Regions from separate parts of the Bacillus lumedeiriae genome, predicted to be linked through region 2. Evidence: riboswitches for the same ligand, from Rfam matches in the RefSeq annotation. Region 2 holds a riboswitch; each other region holds the start of a gene.
What was found. A riboswitch is a leader RNA that binds a small molecule or an ion and turns the genes downstream of it on or off. The one in region 2 is predicted to bind thiamine pyrophosphate.
Positions count from the first base shown of each region.

Region 1 (6,403 bases), on a different contig from region 2:
ATCCCCGGCCTTGAAATCACAGAAGCAGAACAAATAAAGAAAGTATTCTTTCAAGGGACAGAAGTGATCAATCGGCTCGTTTAACGTTCATTTTTATAAAGAAGAGTGACTGAAAAGTGGCGGCTTTCAGTCACTCTTTGCTTTTTGAAATCAATAAAGTGGAGCAGAAATATTTTGTGCGCTGTTTTTTGAGCTTTATGCGCATGAATCACGAATTTGTGCGTGTTTCGGCCTAACTTTTGCGTCCATTCATGTTTGCAGCTGAGCAAGCAGCTTTTTATATTGGTTGACATATGACTGTTGGGATAAAGCAGCAAGCCTTCCCTCTACCTGTTCCTCTATTTGCTTCACGGCATCCTTCCTGATTTGCTCAAGAAGATCAGCGTAAAAAGGGAAAAAGGAATCCGCTATTTTTTTACCTTCTTCGTTTACGTAATGATGGACAGGAGTCATCAGCCCTTTTTCAATTTCATCCCGGATGATCTTATTTCCATTTTCAGTGAAAAATTGCAGCGCTGTTTTGTATTCCTTAAATAAAGATTGAAACAAGCCTGAATGGAGTTGATGCAGACCCGGATCAAAAACGAAATCAGGAAAAGAAGAAATATCCGTTTTTTTCAAATAGACTGAACCTAAAAAAGAAGTCAATTCTTTTTGCAGCGACCGCTGTACTTCCATGGCGGATGTTTGGACGAATGTTTGCATACGGAAGGCGGTTGTTCTCAGTTCATGAGCTAATTCTTTGGCGGTAAACCGAATGATTTCATTCGTCATCCGATGAAGCGCTGTCATTGTATCAGCGAATGAATCAAAAGCTGCGGGACTGAAAATCATCTTATATTCATCGTTGTAACGGTAAAATACACGCTGTTTCACATAAAACAATAATTCTTCCAGTTCTTGCTGCAGAGCCTCTCTTTCTGCTGTAAATGAATGAGTATGTAAAAAAGCGAGGGCTTCCTTCATCTGTTGGGAAAGATCTTCTCGGTGCCGTTGTTTCTCTGCTTCATTTTCTTCTGCAAGCCGTACTCTCTTCTTTAACTCCATTACAGCCTGCTTCATGTCATCCTGCGCTTGCCGCAGAACAGAAACAGCGAGTGCCTGTTTCGTAAATGGATAAAAGTCCCGTTCAAACAAAGAGAATCCAGAAGAATCCAGTGTTTGTTCGGCCGCTGGCAGCGGGGCTTCCGCCGGCAGCTGAAGAAGCGCCCCATAACGCTTTCTCTCTTCTAGAGTTAATAATTGATTCTGCTGTCTTTTAGCAAATAAAGCAAGATGGCTCGAAATAGGATAAATTCGGGCTTGATGAATGCCGCATTTCACCAAGTTTTGATCTACATGAAGAAGCACATCAAATAAATCATCCGTTGTGGAGGCAAGATCAGCGGCATTGACAATAAAGAACATTTTATTATTTTCAATGAAGTCTTTTACCTCACCGAGCTTCATTAAAAATAACTGGTCAGCGCGGGAAAAGGCATGATTATAGTAGGTCACGAATACGATGGAATCTGCGCTTGTGACGTATGTAAATGCTATTTCCGTATGCCGGGCGTTCATAGACCCCGCACCCGGCGTATCGACAAGCACCATCCCCTGCTCTGTCAGCGGCGAAGAGTAATATAAAATAATACGCTCAACGAAGCATGCTTTTTCTTCCACACTGACAAACTCTGTGTAAGCCTCCATCGTGCTGCTCTTTGATTGTCCAAGCTGCCCTTTTATTTTTTTATAACCAGCAAGAGAAGCACGTAAAAACGAAAAGTGTTCAAGCGGCAAAGCTGTCAGTGGGCTAAAGAGCTCTTCTTTTTTCGTATGGGTTTCTTTTCTTTCTTCCCCCTGCTTCTGAATGCTCTTCATTATTTCATCATGCTCCGTTAAAAGCCGGTGCAGATCATTCATGCTCCACGCGGTTTTCCCGCTTAGTTCAAGTGCTTGATTTATGTCCTTTAGCACTTGTTCGTCGGTTTTAAATAAAATTGTGACAGTTCCATGGGGATGATGGGTGTCAGGAGCACGAATTTCATTAATAGCAGCCGTTGTTGGGTTCGGTGAAACCGGAAGCACATGTTCTCCTAACAAAGCATTGGCAAATGAAGATTTTCCCGCACTGAAGGCACCAAATAAAGCAATCGTATATTCCTTTTTCTCCAGACGCTGAATCCGCTTGTTTAATGCCTGAATCATCTGTTCCATATGCCCTGCCTGTGCCAGCAGTGCTGCTTTTCTTTTCAATTCGTTCACATGCCTGTCCAAATCGACCGGCACCAATCCCTCGTCTTTTGTTTTCTCCAGCCACTTGGCTGCTGCATCCCCAATCGATACGAAAGTCCGGCTTTTCGTTCCAGTAGAAGAAGTGCGCTTTTCGAAAGCACGAAATGGTCTTTTTTCGACTTTTTCTTGCCCGCGGACAGAAAGCAAAGCCAACAACGATTCGTATAGCCTGTCTTCTTTTTCTTGCAGCTGTTTGCTTTGTTTCCAGGCATCGATCTTCTCGGCGATTTCTTCTCTTTCCCGTAGGAGACTAGCTTTTTTCTTTTGGCTGTTTGTTCTGGCCTGCATGTCAAGCGAGTCAATGAGTGCGCCGAACGATTGACGATACAGACTCTTTAATTTATGGGTCACATCTTTCGCATAATTGAGTACATACTCATCCGTCAACACCGCTCCGCTTTTTAGGAGCTGAATAAGCAGGGAGGGGGAAAAGTCAATTTGGCGCCGGCGGATGTCTTCCCGCCGCTCATCCGTAAGTAAATCATATTCGGCAAGCAGCTTTAGCACGGCTTCTCTAAGAGGAATATCCACATAGGACAGCCTATTTTCATTCAATGCTCCAAATAGCTGCTTCAGCCGGCCTTCTTGCTCTCTTTTCGTTTTCTTTCTGGAAAATAAGCCGCGGACTTGAAAGGAAAGCTCACGGGATGCTAAAAACTGCCTGACAAATACTCGGGTATAATAGTCCATCAGCTTGGCATTGTTAAAGACAGCCGTTAACTCTTCTTCAAACCGCTTGCTGAATAGCTGTTCTTTTGTATCGATTGTGCTCAACTGGCGTTCCAGCCGTTCTGTCTCGTCTTCTAACTCTTGCAATGAGTGTATACCGAACAATTTCTCTTCATATCGGCTGCGTTCATCATTTGCTTTTTCCCTCTGTTTTTGAAAGAAATTCATGGCAGCGATGAGCGCTTCCCGGAGCACATGGTGAACGATTTCCTGCTGACGGTCAGCGATTTTATTGGCTAAAAGCATTTTCAGTTCATTCAGTTGATTGGATGGATGGCTGTCGTCTCTTAATGAAGTAAAATAAAGGCCGCTGTAGGACAGATTGTGCTCATCAAAAGAGCGGCGGATACGCTGGGAAAATTCATCAAAAGACAGCTCACTGGCGACATGCTTATCAATTTGGTTCACGATAAAGCAGCAGTCTTTCCCTCTTTCTGCCAGCTGTTTGCTAAATTCAAAGTTTACAGGTGATTGGACGTGATTATAATCCATCATATAAAAGACTAGGTCGGCTAAATGAAGCTTAGACATCGCACTTACCCGATGGGCATCGTCCGTTGAATCAATTCCTGGTGTATCAAAAACTGCCGTTCCCTCCGGCAGTTGGCCGGTTCGATGCGAAATTTCCACTTCCTCCACTTGATCACCATTGACACAATAAGCTTGAATGTCGCTCAGGTCATACGGATAAGGAAACGTTTTTACTCCTTGATCTTTAAATAAGACTTTCGCATACGGTTCTCCTTCCTTCACCTTGACGACATTCGCACTCGTAGGAATCGGGCTCGATGGCAGCAGTTCTTCCCCCATAAGCTCATTGATCATCGTTGATTTCCCAGCAGAAAAGTGGCCATAAAAGGCAATTACATACTCCATTTTGTCTAGTTTATCAATGAGTTCCATACAAATTTTCGCCTGTTCTTGATCGTGATCACGCATGAATACATCGTGAAGCTGCTGCAGTTTGGGCAGTAATAGCGAGCGGGTCGGCTTCTGATTAGCGAGCCACTTTGTTAACGTTTCATCCAGCATAGAATCCGCCTTCCTGTAAATAGTAGAAGTGTTTTGTTTATTGTATCGGAATGAATCGGCAATTTCAGCAAATGTACAACAAAAAAGAAGCTAAACATAATCATTTAGCTTCTTTTTCTTATTTATTCATTTTTCAATTAGGCACTTATGGAGCGGTTTTGCCCCACAGGAGCGGAATGTTTAAAAAAGCTCGGCGAGGTTTTCTTCAGGAATACTAATACGGCTAGCGTAATCAGCATTTCTGGAAGTAAATAAGATAGGTTGTATAAGAATGAATAGACAGCAACTGGTGTGCCTTCCGGTGCATATTCCCCGAACCAAATGACTCCGGACAAAAAGTGGCACACAAGGCGCAGCGTTGTGCCGATCAACAGACCGATCACCATTCGGCTCACTGTTATGCTTTTATGGAAAACAGCGAGGCCGCCGAGTCCAAGTACGGCATAAGCGAGCGGGTAATCAAGTACGAGCTGTACAGGATGAACGACATAGCCGCCTGTCATTAAACTAATGACTCCAACTAAAATTCCTGTAATAAATCCGGCCTGCCACCCGCGGCGAAAAGCCATAATGAAAATCGGAACCATTACCAATGAAATGGACCCGCCGAAAGCCCAAAGTGCGCCAAATTCCACATAACTTAATATGACGGAAAGCCCGGCCATGACGGCGATTTCGATCATTGTGACTAGTTTGTTTCTCTCCATGAAAAATCCCCCTTTATCTCATCCAAAGGGGTGTAAGGATACAATAGACTTGTTCGTTTGTACGAATCTTTTTGCATCGATCATCACACTTTCCTACGCTGGTATGAACCAGATCAGGTTCTTAGAGTTGAGGATCTCTCCTCTCTCAGCCGATAACGACACCCCTAGTGGACTTATATACTATCAATATAGCATAAGAGACATGAAAACGAAATATTATTCTAAGATAAGCGCATGGGCATATATATAAACGGAATCTTCAAAATCGGTTTTTAAAAATCACGTTAAAGCAGGTGCATCCGATGAATCATATTGTAAAACCCGGCGAAACATTATCGTCGATTGCGGCTGATTATCGCATCTCCCTCTCTAGATTGATGGCTGCCAATCCTGGAATGAACATTCATCTCATTTATCCCGGTCAAAAAATTCGTATTCCTGGGCTGCCGTCACCGGATACTCTTCCCTATTCCATCCATATTTCGCTTTCACAGCGCAAATTAACGTTGTTTCACCGGGGAAATGTTCAAAAAACATATCCCGTCGGCGTTGGAAAAATGCTGACTCAAACGCCGACGGGCGATTTTGTCATTATTAATAAAGCACCCAACCCTGGCGGTCCATTTGGAACGATGTGGATGAGTTTATCTAAAAAATCATACGGTATTCATGGAACGAATAATCCATCTTCTATCGGGAAATTCGTTTCTCACGGATGTGTCCGCATGTATAATCGCGATGTGGAAGAATTGGCAAGAATTGTTCCAATCGGCACTCCTGTTCATATTCGACCGTGAAGAAATGAAAAGCTGTCTACTAAAGGCCATGTATACGTTTAAAAACGCGAAAGGAGGGCATAACAAAATCATAAAGGAGGAGTGGCTGATGACAGAAGAAAACCACGCGATTCATAAAGATGGTGAATTGCAAATAGATAAAGTGGACAATACGATTGCCCGGATGGATCCAGAAAGAATGGACAGCATTCTTGAAGATTTTGAAACGTTTCAAGGGTATCTCAAACAAAGAATTGAAGTCGCTGAAAAGATTGGTTTAAATGAGGAGCAGCTGGCTCTCGCGGCAGAAAAGATTGGGAACTATCTAGCCCAGCATGCCCAGCCAAAAAATCGGGAGGAAAAACTGCTGCAAGAGCTTTGGAATGCAGGCACGCAAGATGAACGCCATCATTTAGCCCATATGCTTGTTAAAATGGTTGATCACAAATAAAAAACGACTGCCCTTGGGCAGTCGTTTTTTATTTGACTTCGATGCACTGTTCAACTTCCATTGTCCAATTAAACGGATCTGGTTCTTTTCCGCCTTGAATGCTTGTAATCGTGTGGAAAAGTTTTTCAGACACTGGGCCTGTAACCCCGTCGTTAATGATCATTTTTTCATCTTTCCAGAGTAATTCTCCAATTGGCGAAATGATCGCGGCTGTTCCTGTGCCGAAGGCTTCTTCTAATTGACCAGCCTGATGCGCCTCGCGAAGCTCTTCCATAGAAATTCGGCGTTCTGTTACTGTCATTCCCCAATGTTTTAACAGTTGAATGACTGAATTTCTTGTCACCCCGTCTAAAATACTGCCATTTAACGCAGGTGTCACAACTTCACCGTTGATTTTGAAGAAGACGTTCATGCTGCCAACTTCTTCGATGTAT
Region 1 is NZ_JAUIYO010000015.1:29,204-35,606, forward strand. Features, by position in the region: gene QYG89_RS14180 (amidohydrolase family protein) at 1-84, shown strand, start outside; gene QYG89_RS14185 (dynamin family protein) at 250-4,035, opposite strand; gene thiT (energy-coupled thiamine transporter ThiT) at 4,173-4,742, opposite strand; TPP riboswitch at 4,816-4,918, opposite strand; gene QYG89_RS14195 (L,D-transpeptidase family protein) at 5,045-5,539, shown strand; gene QYG89_RS14200 (DUF3243 domain-containing protein) at 5,628-5,969, shown strand; gene QYG89_RS14205 (branched-chain amino acid aminotransferase) at 5,998-6,403, opposite strand, start outside.
Region 1: linked by a shared signal. The riboswitch ahead of thiT (energy-coupled thiamine transporter ThiT) and the one ahead of QYG89_RS05685 (thiazole synthase) in region 2 are both predicted to bind thiamine pyrophosphate.

Region 2 (6,403 bases):
CTCATCTAAGTTCAAATAAAAGAACTTAGAATAAAGAAGAGGAACCTTTGCGCCCATTTGTTGATCTGTATGAACAAACTCCATATCGAGCGCTTTTTCACCTTCAAGGTTCAAGGCGATATTGTAATCCCCTGCGTTTTTCTTTGGATCTTGTTTCATTTTTGCTGTGATCGTCGCATTTTTGAGCATTTCCATAACCATCGCTGCGTCTGGATCATTTTGTAAACTATCCATTTCCAATCCAGCGCGAAGTGTCATTTGGGAAGTAGACGGCTGTTCCATTAACTTTTTCGAGAATTCAAATGACTCTCCGTATTTTTCGTCAAAATCTGCTTTCGCTTGCTCATAAGCATGATATTCCGACAATAAAAAAAGCTCTTTCGGAGACTTATTCAGCAGAAAAGCAGCCGTTGCCCCTCCTCCTAACAGTAAAACGACGAGGGCGATGACCCAAGGCAGCTTCCCCCTTGATTTTTTAACTATGTCGTTCTGCTTATTCGTTTCATCAGCTTCCAATGCAGCCGAAAACTCTTGATTGGATGCTTGCCCAGCTGCGGTTTCTTTGCCGCAAGAAGGACAAAACTTGGTTCCTGCTCCGATCGGGTTTCCGCAGTGTACACAATTTTTCATTTCATCTCTCCCCTTCTTTTTTCAGCCCTATTTACGGCTCCTTACTAGCATAAGGAACAAAAAAAACGTTTGCCATAGATTCGACAAAACAAGACAAAATCTCCTATTCTCTTTTCATAAGGATATGTACTCTCTTCTTGTTATATCGCTGCCGCCGGAAAATTAGAACAAGAAAAAGTGCTCTCTTTTCCGTTCTATTTAACTACACACAAAAAAGAAGCTTCTCACAACGGAAGCTTCTTTTTGAATCATTTTTTATGAACGGCGTTTACCCTAGAAGCTGCTGGTAAAGTTTTTTTGCACTTTCCGGGTCTTTGGATCCGTGCACCAGCATTCGGCCGTCTTGGAAAAGCACGATTCTTTTTCCTGAAATGACAGCCGAGAGCAAAAAGCCATTTGTCTTTACTGTTGCGCCTTGCTGCTCCATCGTTGAAGCCAGCTGCGTTAAATTAAATGTTCTGTTTTTTGGCGGCCTTACTTGGACCGTATCTCGGCCGCAAAGAACGGCTGTCTTCGTGCGATTATCTTCAGCTAAATACGGATAACTTGCTTCCTTCCCACATGATGGACAGTGTTCTTTCTTTAAAACAGCTGTATTAATTGCTGAATGCGTATTTTTCCACAAGTCAAATGAAACTAGTTCCCTGCGTACATCTTTCCATCTGTCAGCAAGGATTTTTAATGCCTCTGCGCCTTGAAAGGCAGTTGTCATTTGTACGGCTGGTGCAATGATTCCTGCTGTATCGCACGTCATTCCCTCGGCTGGCAGGACATCAAGCAGACAAGTAAAACATGGCGTTTCCCCCGGAATGATAACACAGCTGACCCCTTGACTGCCGACACAAGCTCCGTATATCCACGGCACGTTATACTTTTGAGATAAATCGTTGATTAAAAATCTCGTCTCAAAATTGTCGGTTCCATCGAGCAGCAAGTCAGGCCTGCATGTATTCATTACATCAGAAAGTTCTTCCGGTCCTCCATCTGCCGTGATAGCAGTGATCTTCACATCTGAATTAATCTCTTCAAGCCGTTTCCTCGCTGCTTCTGCTTTTGGCAGATGATCCTTTACATCCTGTTCTCTGTAGAGCTGCTGCCGCTGCAGATTGGTCCAATCAACATAATCACGATCAATAATCGTTAACTGGCCGACCCCAGCTCTGACAAGCATTTCTGCCAAAGATGATCCAAGTGCCCCCGCCCCGACAATGAGTACGTGTTTGGCGGCATAAGGCTGTTTTTCTTTTAGAAATAGTTCCTGTCTGGAATAACGGTTATCCATCGTGTATCCTCCTTCTTACCCGCCGCCGACAAACTGAACGATTTCAATGCGGTCTCCTTCTTGTACTTTCGTTGATTCCATCTTTTCTTTTGGCACGATCTGGCCATTGCTTTCGACAATGACCGCTTTCCCTTGCAGTGAATAAACTGCGAGCAGATTCGTAAGTGTGGGCTCTGATAAAACGACTGTTTCCTGTTTACCGTTAATAACGATATTCATACGTCTGTTTTTCCTCCTTATTGATTTCATTTCGATAATATGCAGCAGTATCTGCCGGATCTTTACTCCCGAAAATCCCCGACATCACAGCGATTCCGCTTGCACCAGCTTCTTTTACTTCTTGAATATGATGCGGCATAATTCCTCCAATCGCTATGATCGGCATGTTCACAGCACGTGTAGCCGCTTTCAGCTGTTCTAAGCCAGCTGGTGTTCTGCCGGGTTTAGAAGCCGTCGGATAAATATGACCGAACAAGCCCCAGTCCGCCCCATTACTCTCAGCTTTTATAGCAGCAGCCGGTTCATGAATGGAACATCCTGCTTTCATAGAAGCAGTAAACGGCTTTACTATCTGTAACGGAAGGCTGTTTTCAGTCAACTGTACGCCACCGGCTTCTGCTGCCAGCGCTACATCTACCCGGTCATTTACAATGATCTTTTCCGCGGGTACATCAGCCTCTATAAACGTTTGCACCCAGTGAAACAATTCTTTAGCGCTGCGATGCTTTTCCCTAATATGGATGTAGTCGACAAATGGGTGAATGATGGAGGCTATGTCAGACGCCTGCTCCAGCTCTTGCTTCCCTGTCGTAATTGCGTGAAGTTGAAAAGACATTTGTCTCCTCCTCACTAGCTAGAATATCCCAATCTTTTGAAACCGGCTGATAACCGAGCTGTTTCAACCTTGTTTTCACTTCATCTACTGTACGTGTATCAGAGATTTCAAATTGGCTGTTATCCTCTTTTTTGTTTGCATATCCGCCGACCACGGTGGAAGAAGCTGCAGACATTTTTGTTACACCGAGTTTAATCAGATGATCCCTAAGTGCCGCCTCTTCGCGGGTAGACAGTGTAATGCCTGCACGCGGCATAAAAATCCGAAAAGCAAGCATGGCTTGAACCAGATCTTTATCTTCTACAAGAACTCTCGGCTCAAATCCTCCTAAGTTCGGACGAATGCGGGGAAAAGAAACAGCAACGTCAGTTTCTATATATTTTTTCTGTAAATACTGGGCATGCATTGCGGTAAAAAACACTTCTTTTCTCCAGTTATCCATTCCTAGCAATGCTCCGATATTAATAGACCTCATACCGGCCTCGCAGCCCCGCTCTGGTGCATCGAGACGATAACGATAATTTCTTTTTGGCCCTTTTAGATGAATTTCCTTGTAAATGTCTTCATTATATACTTCTTGATATACAGTCAGTCCATCCACGCCTGCTTGGAAAAGCTGTCTATACTCATTCGTATCAAGCGGCTGTACTTCAATAGCAATCGAGGCTGCGTGACTTCTTAAAATTTTTGCACTTTCGGCTAAATAAGAAACAGAAGAATGAATGCGTGATTCCCCAGTCAATAAAATGACGTGCTGAATCCCCATCTCTTTTAATGCCTTTGCTTCTTGATCAATTTCTAATGCTGTTAATTTCCGTCTTGGAAAGTCATTGTCAAAGCTAAAACTGCAATACGCACATTTATTCACACAATAATCAGTCAAATAAAGAGGCGCATACAAAGAGATCACTTTGCCAAAATGCTGAACAGTCAGCTTATGGGCTTTCTGCGCCATCTCCTCTAAACGCTCCACTGCTGCAGGCGAAAGGAGCACGAGTAGATCATTCTCGTTCAAATTCGTTTTGCTTAACACTTTATCTACGTCTTTCACTGTGACACGGTCTAGCATTTCTTCATACGGTTTATTTTTGATTTGATCGTATACATCGTAAAAGCTCATGTTACCCCTCCTTTTTAACGTAAGAAACCAGTTAACGGTGATGAAGCGTTAGCCCTTTGTGAAACAGATCCTAGGCCTGCTAAGTAAGCTTTTCTTCCGGCGATGACAGCTAGGTTAAATGCTTCTGCCATACTGATCGGATCATCAGCTGTAGCAATCGCTGTGTTCACAAGAACAGCATCTGCTCCCATTTCCATCGCCTCTGCTGCTTCAGATGGTCTTCCGATACCGGCATCAACAATGATTGGCAGCGTCTTTTCCTCTATTAAAATCCGAATCATTTCCTTCATACGGATACCCCTGTTTGAACCAATCGGTGAACCAAGCGGCATAATAGCCGCTGCGCCGGCATCCGCCAGTTTTTTCGCTGCCATCAAATCCGGGTTCATATAAGGAAGGACAACAAATCCTTCATTGGCGAGTATATCCGTAGCCCGAATCGTTTCTTCATTATCCGGCAATAAATATTTTTGATCGGAAATTACTTCGATTTTAATCCAGTTGCCCATCCCGGCTGCTCTCGCCAATCTCGCAATTCTCACTGCTTCTTCGGCATTTCTCGCCCCTGATGTATTTGGCATAATAATCATATTCGGCGGAATGTCTTCTAAAATGTTTTCATGACCAGCCTCCAAGTCTACCCGTCGGACGGCTACTGTGACCACCTCTGATCCTGACTGTGCAAAAGCTTGTTTCATCACGGAATGATCCGCAAATTTCCCTGTACCTGTAAAAAGACGATTCGTTAATTTCGTTTGACCAATCATTAATTCATCCATCATAATTCCTCCTTTTTACAATGAAAAAGAGCCTACCACAGTGGCAGGCTCTTTTATGTATATTAAATAACATAAAATGCAAGCTTCCCTCCGTTGGTACTAACCAAATCAGGTTCAAGAGTTGGATAATGTTTATCCTCTCAGCCTTAAAGGCACCCCTAGCTAACTTTCTTTTATTTAATTATCTCTATTATACTCTGAATTTTCTAAATTGTTAAGTTTTTTGTCTAATTTTAATAGATCTCTAATTTCTGTGAGCAATTCTTCCTCTTTTGATAGTGAAGGCGGTGTTTCTTCCGCTTTTTCCTGATGGTACAGTTTGTTAAACAGCTTAACGAATAAGAAAATAGAAAAAGATATAATAAGAAAATCAACAATCGTTTGCAGGAAGTTGCCATATTTAACGACAGCTCCTCCAAAATGAAACGCTAAATTTGAAAAATCAACTCCCCCGATCAGCAAACCGATCAAAGGCATAATCATATCGTTTACAAGTGAAGTAACAATCTTACCAAAAGCTGCTCCAATAATAACCCCAACGGCTAAATCAATGACATTGCCCCGCATAGCAAACTTCTTAAACTCTTGAAACACAGCCATTACATTCCTTTCCATTATCTTTGCTTTCTAACTATAACAAAAGCATAGTAAACTGTCCTTCTTTTATTACATATTTTATTAAAGTTTCTAGGATACTACTTTGAATTTTGCACATAATGAATTAAAAATAAAAATACGTGGCAACCAGCCACATATTTTTATTTTTTATACAGTCAATATTTCTTTTTTATTCTTCCGATCTAATTACTTTCCAAACGGCTGTTATTTCTCCGCTCTCCTTCTCATCCAAAACGAATGACCCGTTCGAATAACGATCACTCGGTTTTAACGTAGAAAAATCGAAGAGTTCCCTCTTTCCCTTCTTTGTTTGCAGTACGACCGATTCCCCTCGTTCAATCGTCGTTAATTGAACGACGCGATGAGGATTTCCTTTCAATTCCCGCAGCATAAGGACACCCCTTGATGCCCGTGATACCGGCTCAAATTCAGTTGACTTCATTTTCTTTACGGCTCCGCGCTGTGTAGTGAGCAGCAAATCTTTTTCTTCATTTGATTCCCACACTTCTACACCGACCAAATAATCACCGTCTTTTACGTTCATTCCTTTTACTCCTGCTGCACGCGGTCCTACGATACTTGCCTCATCCTCGGAAAATAAGAGTCCGTAACCGAAAAATGTCGACAAGAACACTTGTTTTTTTCCGTTCGTTAAATGAACTCCAACTACTTCGTCATCATCTTTTAGCCTAATAGCTGTTAACGCTCGTGAATAGCGCTGCACTTTGTAAGAAGATAATTCTGTTCGCTTAATTGTGCCATTTTTCGTAGCAAATAATAAATAGGACGGTTCCTGAAAATCTTTAATAGCAAAAGCAGCGATAATGAACTCTTCTTTTTCGATAGAAACAAGACTGGCCACATGCTGGCCAAGATCTTTCCAGCGAATATCAGGCAGTTCATGAACAGGCAAATACAAATAGTTTCCTTTATTCGTAAAGATGAGTAAAACATCGGTTGTATTTACTTCTTGTTTATAGAGGAGATAATCTGTTTCCTTCATCGCCAAGTCTTTTCCGCCTGATGCGGAATAGGAACGCAGGCTTGTCCGTTTAATGTAGCCGTCTCTTGTCACAGTCACGATCACGTCTTCATTTGGAATTAATACTTCAAGACTGACTTTTATTTCTTCAATTTCT
Region 2 is NZ_JAUIYO010000002.1:448,435-454,837, reverse strand. Features, by position in the region: gene QYG89_RS05710 (hypothetical protein) at 1-630, opposite strand, end outside; gene QYG89_RS05705 (ThiF family adenylyltransferase) at 899-1,912, opposite strand; gene thiS (sulfur carrier protein ThiS) at 1,928-2,131, opposite strand; gene QYG89_RS05695 (thiamine phosphate synthase) at 2,115-2,747, opposite strand; gene thiH (2-iminoacetate synthase ThiH) at 2,689-3,867, opposite strand; gene QYG89_RS05685 (thiazole synthase) at 3,882-4,646, opposite strand; TPP riboswitch at 4,715-4,816, opposite strand; gene mscL (large conductance mechanosensitive channel protein MscL) at 4,824-5,240, opposite strand; gene parC (DNA topoisomerase IV subunit A) at 5,434-6,403, opposite strand, start outside.

Region 3 (6,403 bases), 410 kb from region 2:
TTGTCGATCATGCTGTGCTTCAAAGAGAATTGCAGACGCCTCTTTGTTTAGATGAAAGTATCCACTCTTATGAAGATGCGCGAAAAGCCCTGCAGCTTGGAAGCTGTAAAATTATTAATATCAAAATTGGCCGTGTCGGCGGATTAACAGAATCTAAGAAGATTCACGATCTTTGTAAGGAGAACAGTATACCTGTCTGGTGTGGAGGCATGCTGGAAGCGGGAGTGGGAAGAGCGCATAATATTGCGCTTACGACTTTGAGTCATTTTACGATGCCGGGAGACACCGCAGCTTCTTCGCGTTATTGGGAGAGGGATATTATTCAGCCGGAAGTAACTGTACAGGGTGGTGTCATACAAGTTAGGGATCAAGCAGGGATTGGCTACGATATGGATTTGGAAGCAGTCAAAAAGTTCACGTTGAAAGAAAAAGTACATTCTTTATGATTTTGAGGAGAACGGTGCACAGGCTTTTAGAAACCAGGGAGAGATGAAGGGATATCCCACTTAAGAAGCTGTCTGGCAGTCAACTGTATGTTGGCTGCCAGACAGCTTTTTTGAAATGGAAGAATCAGAAATAATCAAGCTTGGAAAAGACGATAAGAACGTAAATGCCGCGCATGCATATGTTGAGAATAGCAGGTGAAGGGAGGAGTTTAGTTGGAGCGGTACCAGCATTATTTGCAAGAAGCGAAAAAGTGGTGTGATGATTTATCGAATTGGGAGAATGAAGTTATCGATCCTGCACTCATTAAAAACTGGGAAGAACAAATTGAAAAGATTGACGAGTGGTTATCAGGGCCGCTTAATGAGACAGAATGTTATAAAGTAGAAAAAGAGGTTCGGGCATTGGCACAAGAATGGCAACAGTTTCATGAAAAACTGTTTACAGATTGTGATTCGGAGGGGCAGGAGAACAGAGTGGAACAAGTTCCAATCGGCGGTCATCGGCTTCCTCCGCTTCCTTATCCGTACAATGCACTGGAACCATATATTGATGAACCAACGATGCGGCTTCATCATGATAAGCACCACCAAAGCTATGTAGATGGCTTAAATAAAGCAGAGCGAGAATTAGCGAAGGCACGGAAAGTGAATGATTTTCAGCTTGTTAAACATTGGGAAAGGGAGCTTGCGTTCAACGGTGCAGGCCATTATTTGCATTCGATTTTTTGGAAAGTGATGTGTCCACAGGGAGGAGGAAAGCCATCAAGAGAGCTAGAGCGTGAGATGTCCCGTTCATTTGGCAGTTTCGCTGAATTTAAAAATCAATTTTCACAAGCAGCGCAGCATGTGGAAGGCGGAGGCTGGGCCATCCTTGTGTGGGCGCCGCAGGCACAGCGGATGGAAATATTGCAAGCGGAAAAACATCAAAACTTAAGTCAGTGGGATATTGTTCCGCTCCTCGTTCTTGATGTGTGGGAACATGCCTATTATTTAAAATATAAAAATAAAAGAGCGGATTATATAGAGAACTGGTGGAATGTTGTCTGCTGGGATGAAGTAAGCCGACGGTTTAGAGAAGCAAGACACAGGTAGCCGTACTCATGCTTTTTATATAGGTTATGTCAATCACTATTGTGGATTGGAGGAAGGCGGGAGACTGTGCGTTCACATGAGACCTCGAAGGCGCGATAGCGGCGAGGAGGCTCCCGGACCACCCGAGGAAGGCGAGAATCAACAAAGCCTTTATATAAGAAGATGTCGCAATAAATGAAAAATTACACTGCCAAGACCTTCCCATTCAATATAATTCATTCTATAATAGAAAATGAACTTAATAGGAAAGCTACTAGAGGTGCCTGTTAAAGGCTGAGAGAAAAGCGAATTGTTTTTCAACTCTTTGAACCTGATCTGGGTGATGCCAGCGTAGGAAAGTAGTATATTCATAAACTATTTCACTTACAAAAGCCGAGCCTAGATAAGGGTTCGGCTTTTTATAATGGAGGAATGTATATGAACCAAGTGCAAAAACTGGCATACATGGCTTTATTTACGGCCATCGCGACGTTCGGCTCTTCTCTTATTTGGTTTCCTGCTGGAATAGCCAAAGCATATCCTGTTCAACATGCGGTCAATGTGATGGCCGGTGTGCTGCTCGGCCCAGGGCCTGCGGTTATTATCGCATTTGTAACTGGATTGCTTCGAAACCTTATGGGGACAGGCTCGTTATTAGCTTTTCCAGGCGGAATGATTGGAGCTTTTCTTGCCGGATATATTTATCAAAAAACGAGACATGCTTGGGGGGCTTCTATTGGAGAAATAACTGGTACGGGACTAATTGCTTCTTTATTCGCTGTGCCTTATGCAAAAATTTTGATGGGAACGACAGTCGGCGCCTTTTTCTTTTTGCCTGCGTTTCTTGTCAGCAGTCTTTCCGGATCATTGATTGGCCTTGTTTTAGTGAAACGGATCGTCAAAATGAAAGTCTGGAAATATCGTCCTAATCATTGATTCCAACGAATCGAAACGGCCAGCTTACAACATTGCAAATTCCCTGAATCTGTTTGTAGTTCAAGCCGAAAAAAATCTGGATTAAAAGAAATAGCCGCTTTTGTGAGCATTCCGGACGATCGGATGAGCCGTTCTACTTCTTGTCGGTTAGAAGATTGAGCAGCAGCCATTAAGCGAAAGGCAAAATCATTGTCAGTCGTTATCTTGTTTAGAAGCAGAGTTGTTTCATTCAAGAGCCTTTTCATTGATTGGGCAGACTGTTTAAAGAAGACTGTATTGACTGTAGGATAAGGTCTTATGAATGCTTGGTGAAGATCATAATTTGTAAATGTAGTAGCATAGGGACGCCCATACGGATAAAAATAATACACAGCAGCATAGCTCCTTCCGCAAATGAACTTTCTATTAATATACATGTGAATGATAAATAAAATGATCGCTTTAATTTATTTAAAAATTCAGAATTTTATTGATGTAAGGCTATAAGTATGTTACAACTAAGTAAAGTCTAATTAAATAGTTTGATCCTTGGGGGTGCTTTAATAAGCTGAGAAAGGTGAAATACCTTAACCCTTATTACCTGAACTGGGTCATGCCAGCGTAGGGAAGAGGCATTGTGAGTATGTTAAGCTGCAATTCTTTTTGTCATTGCAGCAAAATAAGAACTTATAAAACTGCTTCTCCCTGTGAGAAGCAGTTTTTTTATTGTTCTAACGATGGATAAAGGTTTAAAAGTGTGAACAAAAAATCCGGAATGATGCACAACGCATGCAAATGTATGAACAAACGTCTATACGCATTTCTAGGCAGTTAGGCATTGCAATTAATAGATTCTAAGGAGTGTATATCAATGAAGTTTAGTGAAAGGTTACATGAGAAATTACAACCGATCTGGAGGCAAAATCATAAGCATCCTTTTGTAAAGGGGATCGGCGATGGAACGCTTGATCAGCGGAAATTCCGTTTTTATATGGTTCAGGATTATTTATATTTAATCGATTATTCCAAGGTGTTTGCGCTTGGAGCTGTTAAAGCGACGGATGTGGAGACGATGGGAAGGTTTGCGTCCTTATTGAATGAGACTCTTAATTTCGAAATGTCGCTTCACCGCCAGTATGCAGCTAGGTTTGGTATTTCAGAGGAAGAGCTGGAGCAGGCGAAGCCATCTCCAATTACACTTGCGTATACACATTATATGCTCCATGTCAGTCAGAATGGGACCCTTGCTGAGCTGATTTCTGCACTGTTGCCGTGTGCATGGAGTTACTGGGAGATTGGAAAGGAACTGAATGAAATTCCAGGTGCAAGTGAACATGAGCTGTATGGTGACTGGATAAAAATGTACTCATCGAAAGAGTTCGGCGAGCTGGCTGTATGGTGCATCGAACTATTAGATAAACACACAGCCGGAAAGAGTGAAGAAGAGCTTGATCGATTGGAAGAAATCTTTCTAAATACGACCCGCTATGAGTATATGTTCTGGGATATGGCATACAATGAGCAAATGTGGCCTGGAGATGAATAAAAAAGTTCTAGAGTTTGAGAATGTGACTTTTTCCTATAAAGAAAAAAAGCAGGGGCGCTCTGTCCCTATTCTTCAATCTTTAAATGTAGATATTTATGATCAGGAATTTATTACGATTGTAGGTGCGAGCGGGTCAGGAAAAAGTACACTTTTCAGATTAATTACCGGACTTGAAGATCCCGATGAAGGAAAGATTTTTATTAATGGACAGATACATGAAAGCAGGCTTGGAAAAGCCGGGTACATGCCTCAGCAGGATTTATTGATGCCATGGCGGACGGTTCTCGAAAATGCAGCCCTGCCCCTTGAATTAAAAGGCATTCATAAAGAAGAAGCCCGGAAACAGATTGTTCCTCTTCTTGAAGAATTCGGATTAGCTGGAATGGAGAATCGCTTTCCTCATGAATTATCAGGAGGCATGAGGCAGCGCGTTTCTTTTTTGCGTACGTCGTTAAGCGGCTCCAATGTACTATTGCTTGATGAGCCTTTCAGTGCACTTGATGCCATTACGAGGCTGTCAATGCAGGAATGGCTGATGGCTCAGTGGGAGAAACGAAAAAACACGATCATATTTATTACACATGATGTCAATGAGGCGCTTTTTCTATCTGACCGCATTTTCGTTTTTTCTGAAAAACCTGTTCACACACTTGAAGAAGTCAACGTGCCCCTCTCGAGACCGAGAGATTTACAAGACTTAAATCAACCGGACATGATTGAGCTAAGGGAGCATTTGCTTGAGCAGCTGAGAGGGAAGGTGACAGTGTGAGAAAGGTAAAAGGAATGCTGCCGGCAGCCTTATTAATTGCGGCTTTTCTGTTCATTTGGGAAGCTGCAGCGCGGGGGATGAACATGATGTTTATTCTTCCGCCGCCGACAGGCGTTCTCAGTAAGTTATGGGAATTGAAAGAGCCGCTATTGTTCGAACATCTGCCTGCTACGCTGGCGATTATCATCATAGGCCTGGCTATTTCTATTTTATTAGGAACGGGGATCGCTGTTTGGATGAGCATCAGTCCGACTGTGGAAAAAGCGCTTTACCCGATTATTATCTCCTCACAGATGATTCCGATCATTGCACTTGCGCCGATTTTTGTTCTTTGGTTCGGCTACTCCATTTGGAGCAAGGTAGTCGTAACTGTGTTGATTACGTTTTTTCCTATCACGGTGAATACATATGATGGACTGCAATCTGGGAGTAAAGAATTGAAAGAACTAATGATGACAATGGGTGCGGGGAAAAAAGAGGTCTTTATCAAATTGCTCGTTCCATCCTCTTTGCCGCACTTCTATTCGGGAGTGAAAGTAGCTGTTACATTAAGTGTGATCGGTGCTGCAATCGGCGAATGGCTCGGGGCGCAGGCTGGGCTTGGGTATTTCAGCCGGCGAATGATGACACAGTTTGATGGAGCTGCGGTTTTCGCGCCTATCGTGTTGTTATCAGCTATTGGCATTGTGTTGTTCATCATCGTCAAAATCATAGAAAATAGATCATTAAAATGGAGGAAATCAGGATGAAGAAGTGGTTAGTACTTATACTCGCTGTACTGCTTGCAGGCTGTAATGCCGGTGGTACGGATAAAAAAGAAACAGTAGCAGAAGAGGGGGCGAAAGATAAAGAAAATGTCACGATTATGCTTGATTGGTACCCAAATGCCGTTCACAGCTTTTTATATGCAGCAGAAGAAAAAGGTTATTTTGAAGAAGAAGGAATCAATGTCGATATTCAATTTCCAGCAAATCCGACAGACCCGATTACTTTAGCCGCTGCTGGGAAAGTAACGCTTGGCATTTCTTATCAGCCTGATGTCATCATGGCAAGGACGGACCAGGGGGTAAATGTGAAGTCCGTTGGCGCTATCGTCCGTTCGCCGTTAAACCACGTAATGTTTCTAGAAGACAGCCCGATTAAGACACCAAAAGATTTGGAAGGAAAAACAGTCGGCTTTACGGGTATCCCGTTAAACGAAGCGATTATCGATACGATGGTTGAGAAGGATAAAGGAAATCCGGAAAAAGTAAAGATGCTGGACGTAGGATTTGAATTAAATTCAGCTATTACTACGAAAAAAGCGGACGCAGTCGTGGGTGCTTACATTAACCATGAAGTCCCTCTATTGAAACATGAAGGCTTTGAAACGCGTAACTTTGATCCAACAGAATACGGTGTACCAAGCTTTTATGAACTTGTAGCTGTAACAAGTGATCAAACGTGGGAAGAGAAGCAAGATACGATTAAAGCATTTTGGCGGGCTGCAGAGAAAGGCTTTGCTTTTACTGAAGAACACCCGGATGAAGCGCTGCAGATTTTATTAAGCAAACAAGATGAAGCAAACTTTCCGCTTGTTGAAGAAGTAGAAAAACAAAGCCTTAGTATCCTGCTTCCAAAAATGAAATCAGAAGAAGGATTTGGCAGCCAGTCAAA
Region 3 is NZ_JAUIYO010000002.1:33,969-40,371, forward strand. Features, by position in the region: gene menC (o-succinylbenzoate synthase) at 1-446, shown strand, start outside; gene QYG89_RS03735 (superoxide dismutase) at 660-1,538, shown strand; TPP riboswitch at 1,784-1,892, shown strand; gene thiW (energy coupling factor transporter S component ThiW) at 1,956-2,453, shown strand; gene QYG89_RS03745 (hypothetical protein) at 2,447-2,824, opposite strand; TPP riboswitch at 2,974-3,077, shown strand; gene tenA (thiaminase II) at 3,304-3,978, shown strand; gene QYG89_RS03755 (ABC transporter ATP-binding protein) at 3,971-4,747, shown strand; gene QYG89_RS03760 (ABC transporter permease) at 4,762-5,496, shown strand; gene QYG89_RS03765 (ABC transporter substrate-binding protein) at 5,493-6,403, shown strand, end outside.
Region 3: linked by a shared signal. The riboswitch ahead of thiW (energy coupling factor transporter S component ThiW) and the one ahead of QYG89_RS05685 (thiazole synthase) in region 2 are both predicted to bind thiamine pyrophosphate.